Regions from separate parts of the Pseudomonas sp. WC2 genome, predicted to be linked through region 3. Evidence: predicted binding sites of a transcription regulator. Region 3 holds the regulator's gene; each other region holds the start of a gene.

Region 1 (4,166 bases), on a different contig from region 3:
CCGTTACGGTAGGTCAGTTCCAGGTACTGCGGTTTGTCAGGAGCGTTCTCCGGGGAGACGGTCCATTTCCACATGTCTTCTTCGTGCTCGGTCCAGGTGTCTTCCAGCACGCCGCCTTCATAGGAGATGTGCAGCAGATTGGCGTCCATCGAGTACGGGGACTTCTTCTTGCCGTGACGCTCGATCGGGATCGCGTGCTTCTCGGCGTAGTCCATCAGTTTTTCGCGGGACAACAGGTCCCACTCACGCCAAGGCGCGATCACTTTTACGCCAGGCTTGAGCGCGTAGGCACCCAGTTCGAAACGCACCTGGTCGTTGCCCTTGCCGGTGGCGCCGTGGGAAATGGCATCAGCGCCGGTTTCGTTGGCGATTTCGATCAGGCGCTTGGCGATCAGCGGACGTGCGATGGAAGTACCCAGCAGGTACTCGCCCTCGTAAACGGTGTTGGCGCGGAACATCGGGTACACGAAATCACGCACGAATTCTTCGCGCAGATCGTCGATGTAGATTTCTTTGACGCCCATGGCCTGAGCCTTGGCGCGGGCCGGCTCGACCTCTTCGCCTTGACCGAGATCCGCGGTGAAGGTCACCACTTCACAGTTATAAGTATCCTGCAGCCACTTGAGGATCACCGAAGTGTCCAGGCCGCCGGAATACGCCAGAACGACCTTGTTTACGTCCGCCATGCCATCACTCCACGGGGTTCTACGGAAAGCCGAGGAGTCTACCGCCCAAACGCGATAATTTACAGAGGCGCGACAGCTTAAGACGACAAAGCGACAGAATCTGTCGAGAGCGCGACGATGACCGGCGGGTCAGGAAGTCGCTGCGGTACTGGCTGGCGTGCTCGCTTGCGGCGCTGGAGTGGTAATCGGTGCAACCCGCGCCAGTTTGACATTGACCCGACGGTTCTTCGCCCGATTGGCCGCATTGGTGTTTGGCACAATCGGGTATTGCTCGCCATGGAAGCGCACGGTGATCTGCGATTCCTGAACGCCATTGGCCTTGAAGAAGTCGACCACCGCCAGCGCCCGGCGGCGGGACAGTTCGCGGTTGGTCAGGCGATTGCCACTGTTGTCCGAGTGTCCGTCGAGTTCGATGTGATTGACCGTCGGATCAGCCTTCATGTACTCGAGCATCACTTGCAACCTGGCTTTGGCAGCGGGATCCAGATCAACACCTTCGCCGGGGAAGCCGATCTGCGATTGCTTGATCTGGTCGAAATTCTGCGGCAGCAATTTCGCCACACAGGTCTGATAGTCGTTAAACGCCTTGCTGAATTTCACCGGCAATAAACGCACTTCCGACACGCGGCCATCGCCTGAAGCACGGCGCACGACCGGGCTGCGGCCGTCGAGCAGACCGCTGATCAGCCCGCCAGCCTGGGACTGCGAACTGCTGAACAAGACGCTGCCGCTGCCGAGCCTGACACTGCCCAGATTGATGTCGCCGCGCCCCGGTTGCCACGGCGCTGCCGCGGCCAGCAGCGTTGCCGAACCACCGCCAAGCATGGCGTTGTAGGCATTCAGACGAAATATCGCCTGCTCACCGGCCTTGCGCACGAACTCGCCCGAGCCGAAATCGGTGATCGGCTGGCTTAGACGACATTCGAACTTGTCGCCGGCGACCGTCCACTCAATGTTCTCCAGACGGGTCTGGTACGTGAGCGCCATCGCGGGGAGGCTGGCAAACACACTGAGCAAGGCTAAATAACGCTGGCGCACGGGAGGCTCCATTGGCTTCTGAAACACAAAGACCGATTCACACTATGTTTACGGCATACCTACGTGATATCGGAAGGTTCCCGCAAAACTTGATAGCGAGTGCCTGCAAGAGTCTTTTCCGGTAGCATTCGCCTCAGTTTGACCCGCCTGGAATCCCCTCATGTCCGACCGCCTGACCCTGCTGCGTCCCGACGACTGGCACATTCATCTTCGCGATGGTGCCGTGTTGACCAATACCGTTGCCGATGTTGCGCGCACTTTTGGCCGCGCGATCATCATGCCCAACCTGGTACCTCCGGTGCGCAACGCCGCTGAAGCCGACGGCTATCGCCAGCGGATTCTCGCTGCCCGCCCGGCTGGCAGTCGCTTTGAGCCGCTGATGGTGCTGTACCTCACCGACCGCACCCAGCCCGAAGAAATTCGTCAGGCCAAGGCCAGCGGTTTCGTGTACGCCGCCAAGCTGTACCCGGCCGGCGCCACCACCAACTCCGATTCCGGGGTGACCAGCATCGACAAGATTCTGCCGGCGATCGAAGCCATGGCCGAAGTCGGCATGCCGCTGCTGATCCACGGTGAAGTCACCCGTGGCGACGTCGATGTGTTCGACCGCGAAAAGATTTTCATCGATGAGCACATGCGCCGTGTGGTCGAGCGTTTCCCGACGCTGAAAGTGGTGTTCGAACACATCACCACCGGCGACGCCGTGCAGTTCGTCAACGAGGCTTCGGCCAACGTTGGCGCGACCATCACCGCGCATCACCTGCTCTACAACCGCAACCACATGCTGGTGGGCGGGATCCGGCCGCACTTCTACTGCCTGCCGATCCTCAAGCGTAATACGCACCAGGAAGCCCTGCTCGACGCCGCCACCAGCGGCAGCGCGAAGTTCTTCCTCGGCACCGACTCGGCGCCGCACGCCCAGCATGCCAAGGAAGCCGCTTGCGGTTGTGCCGGCTGCTACACCGCGTACGCCGCCATCGAGATGTATGCCGAAGCCTTCGAACAGCGTAATGCGCTGGACAAGCTCGAAGCCTTCGCCAGCCTCAACGGCCCGCGTTTCTACGGCCTGCCGGCAAACACCGATCGCATCACCCTGGTTCGTGAAGAATGGACTGCCCCAACCAGCCTGCCGTTTGGCGAGCTGACCGTTATCCCGCTGCGCGCCGGTGAAAAACTGCGCTGGCGCCTGCTGGAGGAACACGCGTGAGTGAAGACCATTTCGACGACGAACTGGACGGTCAAAGTGGTGGTGGCGGTTCCCGTCACCCGATGGCAGCACGCTTTCGCGGCTACCTGCCGGTTGTCGTTGACGTAGAAACCGGCGGCTTCAACTCGGCCACCGATGCGTTGCTGGAGATTGCCGCGACCACAATCGCCATGGACGAAAAGGGTTTTGTTTACCCCGATCACACCTACTTCTTCCGCGTCGAGCCGTTCGAAGGCGCCAACATCGAAGCAGCAGCGCTGGAGTTCACCGGAATCAAGCTCGATCACCCGCTGCGCATGGCGGTCAGCGAAGAAACCGCGCTGACCGACATCTTCCGTGGCATTCGCAAAGCGCTGAAGGCCAACGGCTGCAAGCGCGCGATCCTGGTCGGCCACAACAGCAGCTTCGACCTTGGCTTCCTGAACGCTGCGGTCGCGCGTCTGGACATGAAGCGCAACCCGTTCCACCCGTTCTCCAGTTTCGACACCGCGACGCTGGCCGGTCTGGCGTACGGTCAAACCGTACTGGCAAAAGCCTGCCAGGCAGCTGACATCGATTTCGACGGCCGTGAGGCGCACTCCGCGCGTTACGACACCGAGAAAACCGCTGAGCTGTTCTGTGGCATCGTCAACCGCTGGAAACAGATGGGCGGCTGGGAAGACTTCGACGACTGATCTTCGTTGAATAAATACCGCGCATAAAAAAACCGGCCACATGGGCCGGTTTTTTTGTACCTCGACGTTGCGCCTTACAGGGCAGCAGCGTTCTCGGTCAGGTAAGCCGCAACGCCTTCTGGCGAAGCGTTCATGCCTTTGTCGCCTTTCTTCCAGTTGGCAGGGCAGACTTCGCCGTGCTCTTCGTGGAATTGCAGAGCGTCGACCAGACGGATCAGCTCTTCCATATTACGGCCCAGCGGCAGGTCGTTGATGATCTGCGAGCGGACAACGCCTTTGTCGTCGATCAGGAACGCGCCACGGAAAGCCACGCCGCCTTCGGATTCAACGTCGTAAGCCTTGGCGATGTCGTGCTTCATGTCGGCAGCCATGGTGTATTTCACCTGACCGATGCCGCCATTGTTCACCGGGGTGTTGCGCCATGCGTTGTGAGTGAAGTGCGAGTCGATCGACACAGCGATCACTTCAACGTTGCGTGCCTTGAAGTCAGCCATGCGGTTGTCCAGAGCGATCAGCTCGGACGGGCAGACGAAGGTGAAGTCCAGTGGGTAGAAGAACACC
Region 2 (4,166 bases), on a different contig from region 3:
CACCGTGGACGGGCGCAACAACGACGCGGTGATCGTGATGTTCATCGACGGCGAGGACGGTTGCCAGAAGGACGTTTGCGCAGTGTCGCGACGCATTGCCCAGGAGCAACCGCGGTTGCGGGTCAACGTGGTGAGCATTGGCGCCGGCGGACCGTCGCAGTGCATTGCGAAAAACACCGGTGGCCGGGTTTACGCGAGCACCAACGCGGCCGAACTGGCCAAGCAGTTGAAACTGGCGAGCAAGGAAGTGTCCAGCAACGCCAAATGTAATTGAGCCGCTGAATTGCGGTGACTGCAATCGCGAGCAGGCTCGCTGCCACAGGTGGACATTAATCCAATGTGGGAGCGAGCCTGCTCGCGAAAGCTATTTCAAAGGCGCATCAACGAAAACGATCAACCTCAGACCGCAAATCCGCCGCCAGCTTCTCCAGCTCTTTCGCGGTGACCGCGAGGTTCGACACCACCTCACGCTGCTCACTGTTAGCCAAAGCAATGCTCTGCAAGTTGCTGCTGAGCAAGGTCGCGGTGCTGCTCTGCTCCTGAGTTGCGGTGGTGATCGCAGCAAACTGCTGACCTGCCGAACGGCTCTGCTCATCAATCCGCGCCAGCGCCGAGGCGACATTGGCGTTACGCGACAAGCCTTCCTGCATCAGCACATTGCCCTGTTCCATGGTGCTGATCGCATTGCCGGTTTCCTGCTGGATGCTGTGGATCATGCTGGAAATCTCATCCGTCGCCTGACGGGTGCGTGAGGCCAGACTGCGCACTTCATCGGCAACCACCGCGAAACCGCGACCTTGCTCACCGGCGCGCGCCGCTTCAATCGCAGCGTTGAGCGCCAGCAGGTTGGTCTGCTCGGCAATCGAGGTAATCACACCGACGATGCCGCCGATTTCCTGAGAACGCTGGCCAAGGGTGTTGATCACCGTGGCGGTGCTGTTCAGCGCGCCGGCGATCTGCTCCAGCGACGACGAAGCTTCTTGCATCGAGCTGCGGCCGATCTGCGTTTGCTGGGCATTTTCCTGGGCCAGACGCTGGGTCGCGCCCATGTTGTCGGCGATGTTCAACGACGTGGCGCTGAACTCTTCCACCGCACCGGCCATGCTGGTGATTTCGCCGGATTGCTGCTCCATGCCTTCATAGGCACCACCGGACAAACCGGACAGCGCCTGTGCACGGCTGTTGACCTCTTCCGAAGAGCGGCGGATGTGCTCGACCATCGTCGACAGGGCCTGACTCATCTGATTGAACGCGCGGGACAGCTGACCGATTTCGTCGTTGCTGGTCACGTTCAAGCGCACGCTCAGGTCACCGGCACCCAGGGCTTCGGCCTGACGCACCAGATCACCCAACGGTTGCAGCTTGGAACGCAGCAGCCACATCGCCGAGCCCACCGCCAACAGCATCGCCAGCAGGCTGCCGATCGCCAGTTGCGTACCGACGCTCCAGGTCACCGCGCGAATCTCGGCTTTCGGCATGCTCGCCACCACCGACCACGGACCACCGTCGAACGGTACGGCGACGCTGTAGAAATCTTCGGACTTGTCGCCCCAGAATTGACCTTTGCCCGGCGTCTTCGTCAAACCGTTGATTACCGGGATCGCTTGATCCAGCGCCTGCACGCCCGCCGGCGGGACCAGCCATTTGTTTTGCTCATCGAGCAGCGCCAGCGAGCCGGTCTGGCCGATGCGGAAGCGCTTGAGGTTGTCGAACTGGGCGTTCTGCGCGTCGGTGTAATCAAAACCGACGAACAACACCGCAATCACCTTGCCGCTGCCATCACGCACCGGGGTGTATTGGGTCATGTAGGAACGATCGAACAGCAAGGCGCGACCGACGTAGCCTTGCCCCGCCATCAGTTTCGCGTAGGCCGGGTGTGCGTGATCGAGCAAGGTGCCGATGGCGCGGCTACCGTCCTGCTTGGTCAGGGAGGTGCTGACGCGGACGAAGTCTTCGCCGCTGCGCACGAACAGCGTGGCGACGCCGGCGGTCATCTGCTTGAACTCGTCGACTTCCTTGAAGTTGTTGTTCAGCACTTCGCTGCCCAAATGCAGGCCCGGAGTCTGGGTGCCGGCGACATTCACTGGTTCATCGGCGTGAATGCTCAGGCCGGCGCTGAAGCGCTTCTCGAACAACCCGCTCAGACGCTGGGTGCTTTCCCGCAGCGTGCCGTGGAACGTGCTCAGTTGGTCGGCCAGCAGCCGCGCCTCACTGGCCAAATGCTCTTCACGGGTAGCGAGGTTGGCGGTATCCAGCGAACGCAGGGCGAACACCGTACTGCCACTGATAACTATCGCCAGTATCACAGCAAGGGCAAGGCCCAGCTGCGAGGCGATCCGAGCGCGAGGTTGAGACATGGACAGCTCCTGGCCGAGCGACGGGATCCTCCTTGATCCCGACTCGGATAATTTTCTAATAATGGGGGTGGATCGTGGATACCGGCACGACGGTTCCACATGCTCGTAGTCGGCGGTAAATCCGAATACTTGAGCGCGCAACGTGGGTATGGCGCAAGGCCGCCATTGTGGCGGCTCCAACGTTTCAGCTCAAGCGCGCGACCGCCGGCAGCTCCATGGCGCGGACTTCGCCCTGCAGAAAGTCGCTGAGACGGCGCAAACGTTCACCGCCCGGGCGGGTTTTTGGCCACACCAAGTAATAATTCAGTCCGCTGGCGACGGCGGTCGGCCACGGCAGACTCAGTCGACCTTGCGCGACATCCTCGGCCACCATCAGCAGATCACCCATCGACACACCGTAACCGCGCGCTGCGGCAATCATGCCCAATTCCAGCGTGTCGAAGACTTGCCCGCCCTTGAGCGAAACCTGATCGGACAGCCCCATGTGCTCCAGCCAACTGCGCCAGTCGCGGCGATCCGGCGTCGGGTGAAGCAGTTCAGTGGAGGCCAGCCGGGCCAGATCCCACGGTTGATCGTTGAGCAGGTTCGGCGCGCCGACCGGAATCAATTCTTCGGGAAACAACAGGCTCGCCTCCCAATCCGGCGGGAAATGCCCGTCGCTCAGCAACACCGCGCAATCGAACGGCTCATCGTTGAAGTCCACCGAATCGACGTCCATCCATGCGCTGGTCAGTTGCACTTCGTTGCCCGGCTGCAAATGGCGGAAGCGACTTAGGCGCGCCAGCAGCCAGCGCATGGTCAGGGTCGACGGGGCTTTCATGCGCAGGATGTCGTCTTCGGCGCGCAAGGTATTGCAGGCCCGCTCAAGGGCGGCGAAACCTTCGCGGATGCCGGGCAACAACAAGCGGGCTGACTCGGTGAGCTGCAAATGGCGACCGCTGCGGTGAAACAGCTTGCACGCAAAGTGATCTTCGAGCGTACGAATGTGCCGGCTCACCGCACTCTGGGTGATCGACAATTCCTCGGCTGCACGCGTGAACGAGCTGTGTCGTGCGGCAGCTTCAAATGCACGCAGGGCATACAGGGGAGGAAGTCGACGGGACATGCACAAGGCTCCTGCAGCGGGATACAGCGAAATAGGTAATTTAGACCAGGGATGAGTTTTACTCATGCCACCCATCCTTTTTATCCCTTTGTGCAATGCCTGCCAAGCGCCGAGAATCGACGCTCCCCTGTTCCCTCTGAAATCGAGTGGTGATGACCATGCAACATCCTGTGCGTACCGAACTCTGGGCCATTCTGCGGCTGGCAGGGCCGTTGATCGCTTCACAGTTGGCGCACATGTTGATGGTGCTGACCGACACCCTGATGATGGCGCGACTCAGTCCCGAAGCGCTGGCCGGCGGCGGACTGGGCGCGGCGACTTATTCGTTTGTGTCGATTTTCTGCATCGGCGTCATCGCGGCGGTCGGCACGCTGGTGGCGATTCGCAAGGGCGCTGGCGACATCATTGGCGCCGCGCGCCTGACTCAGGCCGGATTGTGGCTGGCGTGGCTGATGGCGCTGGGCGCCGGCTTGCTGCTGTGGAACCTGAAACCGGTTCTGCTGCTGTTCGGCCAGACCGAAACCAACGTCAACGCCGCCGGGCAATTTCTCATCGCCCTGCCCTTCGCCCTGCCCGGCTACCTGAGCTTCATGGCCCTGCGCGGCTTCACCAGTGCGATTGGCCGGGCGACCCCGGTGATGGTCATCAGCCTCGCTGGCACGGTAGCGAATTTCCTGCTCAACTACGCGCTGATCACTGGCATG
Region 3 (4,166 bases):
GCTGGATAACAAATCGTCCACATCGTCCTGACCGGACACAACGTCTTCTCGTTTATCGGCATGAATCTGCGGACCTTCACCCTGCGAGAGATGTTTTTGTGGATCTTTTTCTGCAAGCATCGCGGCGCGGTCATGTTCGATGCCCGCAAAGCGGTCGACCTGACTGGCCATGAGCACGAGTTTGAGCAAATTGCTTTCGACTTCGGTGACCAGTTGGGTCACACGCTTGATCACCTGACCGGTGAGGTCCTGGTAATCCTGAGCCAGCAGGATGTCGTTGAGGTGGCTCGACACTTCACGGTTGCCCGTGCTGCTGCGTGACAGAAAACCGTCGACCCGGCGCGCCAGTTCGCGGAACTCTTCAGCCCCGACTTCACGACGCATGAAACGCCCCCAATCGGTACTCAAGGCCTGGGCTTCTTCAGCCAGACCATTGACCACCGGCGTGGCGCTTTCCACCAGATCCATGGTGCGGTTGGCCGCGGCTTCCGTCAGCTTGACCACATAGCCCAAGCGTTCGGTGGCGTCGGTGATTTGCGACACTTCCTCGGCCTGCGGCATGTGCGGATCGATCTGGAAATTGACGATCGCACTGTGCAGTTCGCGTGTGAGCTTGCCCACTTCCTGATACAGGCCGCGGTCACGGGTCTGATTGAGCTCATGGATCAGTTGCACAGCGTCGCCGAACCTGCCTTTTTCAAGGCTCTCGACCAGTTCGACCGCGTGTTTTTTCAGGGTCGACTCGAAATCGCCCTGTGAAGATTCTTTATGCTCCATAGCTCCCCCGCGCGTTCATCAGCCGATGCGTTCGAAAATCTTCTCGATTTTGTCTTTCAGCGCCTGAGCCGTGAAAGGTTTGACGACGTAGCCGTTTACACCGGCCTGAGCGGCTTCGATGATCTGCTCGCGCTTGGCTTCTGCAGTCACCATCAGTACCGGCAGGTGCTTGAGCTTTTCATCGGCACGCACGTGACGCAGCAGGTCGATACCGGTCATGCCCGGCATGTTCCAGTCCGTTACCAGAAAGTCGATGCTTCCGCTGTTGAGCACTGGAATGGCAGTGGTGCCATCGTCAGCCTCGACGGTGTTGGTGAACCCAAGATCACGCAGCAGGTTCTTGATGATCCGCCGCATCGTTGAGAAGTCATCAACGATGAGGATTTTCATGTCTTTGTTCAATTCGACCTCCAAGCAGTCTTAAACGCGCCCAGCACCTGGACGCGCCACTTCAATCAATCGGCGCAGCACTCGAAGACTGTCTGGAGCACAACAGAGCAAGACCGGTGCCGTTCATCACCGCACCAGCCTCGTTCGCAGTGTCCCCACACTGCCTTCAGCGCGCTCGCCACTCCCCCAAACGCCCCCGCAAACGGGCCGCGCACTGGCTGTGTAACTGGCTGACCCGCGATTCACTGACGCCAAGGACTTCACCGATTTCCTTGAGGTTCAGCTCTTCGTCGTAGTACAGCGCCAACACCAGTCGCTCACGCTCCGGCAAATTGGCAATCGCGTCCGCCAGCGCCGCCTGGAAGCGTTCATCTTCCAGATCGCGTGACGGCTCAAGATGAGCACTCGCGCCATCCTCGTGCAGCCCTTCGTGTTCGCCGTCCTGCAGCAGGTCGTCGAAACTGAAGAGGCGGCTGCCCAAGGTGTCATTCAAAATCCCGTAGTAATCGTCGAGACTCAATTGGAGTTCGGCTGCAACCTCGTGATCTTTAGCGTCACGGCCGGTTTTAGCTTCAATTGAGCGAATTGCGTCACTGACCATACGGGTATTGCGGTGAACCGAGCGTGGCGCCCAGTCCCCTTTGCGCACTTCGTCGAGCATCGCGCCGCGGATTCGAATGCCCGCGTACGTTTCGAAACTGGCGCCTTTGCTGGCGTCATATTTGGTCGAGACTTCGAGCAGGCCGATCATCCCGGCCTGGATCAAATCTTCAACCTGCACACTCGCCGGCAATCGCGCCAGCAAGTGATAGGCAATGCGTTTGACCAGCGGCGCGTAACGCTCGATCAGCTCGTACTGAGCGTCACGTGCCGACTTTTTGTAGTAATTCATACCGCTAGCGGTCATAGCACGGGCCCTGCCGTTTGCTGCACGAGACGCTCGACGAAAAACTCGAGATGGCCGCGCGGGTTGGCGGGCAGCGGCCAGGTGTCGACCTTCTGTGCAATGGCCTTGAATGCCAGCGCGCACTTGGAGCGCGGGAAGGCTTCGTAGACGGCACGCTGCTTCTGCACCGCTTTACGCACGCTTTCGTCGTAAGGCACGGCGCCGACATATTGTAGGGCGACGTCGAGGAAGCGGTCCGTGACCTTGGTCAACTTGGCGAACAGGTTGCGCCCTTCCTGCGGGCTCTGCGCCATGTTGGCGAGAACGCGGAAGCGGTTCATGCCGTAATCGCGGTTGAGCAGTTTGATCAGCGCGTAAGCGTCAGTGATCGAGGTCGGCTCATCGCAGACCACCAGCAACACTTCCTGGGCTGCGCGTACGAAACTGACTACCGAGTCACCAATACCCGCAGCGGTGTCAATCACCAGTACGTCGAGATTGTCGCCGATGTCGCTGAACGCCTGAATCAGACCGGCGTGTTGGGCCGGGCTCAGGTGGACCATGCTCTGAGTGCCGGACGCGGCCGGCACGATGCGAATGCCACCGGGGCCTTGCAACAGCACGTCGCGCAATTCGCAACGGCCTTCGATGACGTCGGCCAAAGTGCGTTTCGGGGTCAGACCCAACAATACGTCGACGTTCGCCAGTCCCAGATCGGCGTCCAGCAGCATGACCCGACGGCCAAGCTCTGCCAGAGCCAGAGACAAGTTCACTGACACGTTAGTCTTGCCGACGCCACCTTTGCCGCCGGTCACCGCGATCACCTGTACGGGATGCATGCTGCCCATGTTATTTCTTTACCTTGTCTTGCATAGACGGAGGCCACATTACTGGCTGCGCGTTCACAACCGGAACAATGCATGGCAGACCATCGATGTAGGTACAAAAACTGTTCATGAATACCTCAGCCTACCTGCTTGGTCGGGCTGTGGTAGATATCAGCGAACATGTCAGCCATGGCTTCTTCGCTGGGTTCTTCCTGCATTTGCACGCTGACGGCGCGGCTGACCAGTTGATGACGACGCGGCAGATGCAAATCATCCGGAATCCGTGGGCCATCGGTCAGGTACGCGACCGGCAATTCATGACTGATCGCCAGGCTTAACACTTCGCCAAGGCTGGCCGTTTCATCCAGTTTAGTCAGGATGCAGCCGGCTAGCCCGCAACGCTTGTAACTGTGATAAGCGGCGGTTAGAACCTGTTTCTGGCTGGTGGTTGCCAAGACCAGATAATTTTTTGAACGGATGCCACGCCCGGCCAGGCTTTCGAGCTGCATGCGCAGGGCCGGATCGCTGGCTTGCAGGCCGGCAGTATCGATCAAAACCACGCGTTTGCGCAGCAATGGATCCAGTGCCTGCACCAGCGATTGACCAGGATCGACGTGAGTCACCGGCACATTGAGGATGCGACCGAGGGTCTTCAGTTGTTCCTGAGCGCCGATGCGAAAACTGTCCATGCTCACCAGCGCGACATTCTGCGCGCCGTACTTGAGCACATAACGTGCGGCCAGCTTGGCCAGTGTGGTGGTCTTGCCCATGCCGGCAGGGCCGACCATGGCGATCACACCGCCCTCTTCCAGCGGCTCGACTTCCGGTACGGCAATCATCCGCGCCAGATGCGCGAGCAGCATGCGCCAGGCCTGACGCGGCTCTTCGATATCGCTGATCATCGACAGCAGATCGCGCGACAACGGGCCGGACAGACCGATGCGCTGCAGACGGCGATACAGGTTGGCCTGAGCCGGACGACTGCCTTGCAACTGATTCCAGGCCAAGGTGCCGAGCTGCACTTCCATCAGCTCGCGCAGGCTGTTCAATTCAAAACGCATCGAGTCCAGTGCACGCGGATCAACGCCGCCGGAGGACTGCGCAGGCGCCGGGGCCGGACGCGCCGGCGCGGCGTAAGTCGGCTCGGTCAGCGGTTCAGCGGCGGTCAGCGGCAGGCCAGCGGTCAACGGCAGCCCGGCAAAGATCTGACGATTGCTGTTGCCATCGGCTTCGCCACGCAGGCTCAACTCGGCCTGGGCGGTGACGATGCGCGACTGAGTCTTGCG

The links. The regulator FliA, encoded in region 3, starts transcription of late flagellar genes. The targets are predictions, from matches to a motif close to CTAAAGTTTNNNNNNNNNNNGCCGNTAA.
Region 1: ACQ4OE_RS20620 (flagellar protein MotY) is a predicted target of FliA. The motif match lies at 1,791-1,818, and genes of this name have one in related genera.
Region 2: ACQ4OE_RS23385 (methyl-accepting chemotaxis protein) is a predicted target of FliA. The motif match lies at 2,464-2,491, and genes of this name have one in related genera.

The regions. Positions count from the first base shown of each region.
Region 1 covers NZ_JBOBDR010000017.1:105,207-109,372, forward strand. Annotated here, with positions in the region: gene ACQ4OE_RS20615 (argininosuccinate synthase) at 1-686, opposite strand, end outside; gene ACQ4OE_RS20620 (flagellar protein MotY) at 816-1,724, opposite strand; gene pyrC (dihydroorotase) at 1,885-2,931, shown strand; gene rnt (ribonuclease T) at 2,928-3,605, shown strand; gene ACQ4OE_RS20635 (peroxiredoxin) at 3,680-4,166, opposite strand, start outside.
Region 2 covers NZ_JBOBDR010000023.1:847-5,012, reverse strand. Annotated here, with positions in the region: gene ACQ4OE_RS23390 (vWA domain-containing protein) at 1-274, shown strand, start outside; gene ACQ4OE_RS23385 (methyl-accepting chemotaxis protein) at 381-2,357, opposite strand; gene ACQ4OE_RS23380 (LysR substrate-binding domain-containing protein) at 2,542-3,462, opposite strand; partial or broken gene ACQ4OE_RS23375 (NorM family multidrug efflux MATE transporter) at 3,621-4,166, shown strand, end outside.
Region 3 covers NZ_JBOBDR010000011.1:98,008-102,173, reverse strand. Annotated here, with positions in the region: gene ACQ4OE_RS15315 (protein phosphatase CheZ) at 1-777, opposite strand, end outside; gene ACQ4OE_RS15310 (chemotaxis response regulator CheY) at 796-1,167, opposite strand; gene fliA (RNA polymerase sigma factor FliA) at 1,334-2,074, opposite strand; gene fleN (flagellar synthesis regulator FleN) at 2,071-2,901, opposite strand; gene flhF (flagellar biosynthesis protein FlhF) at 3,018-4,166, opposite strand, start outside.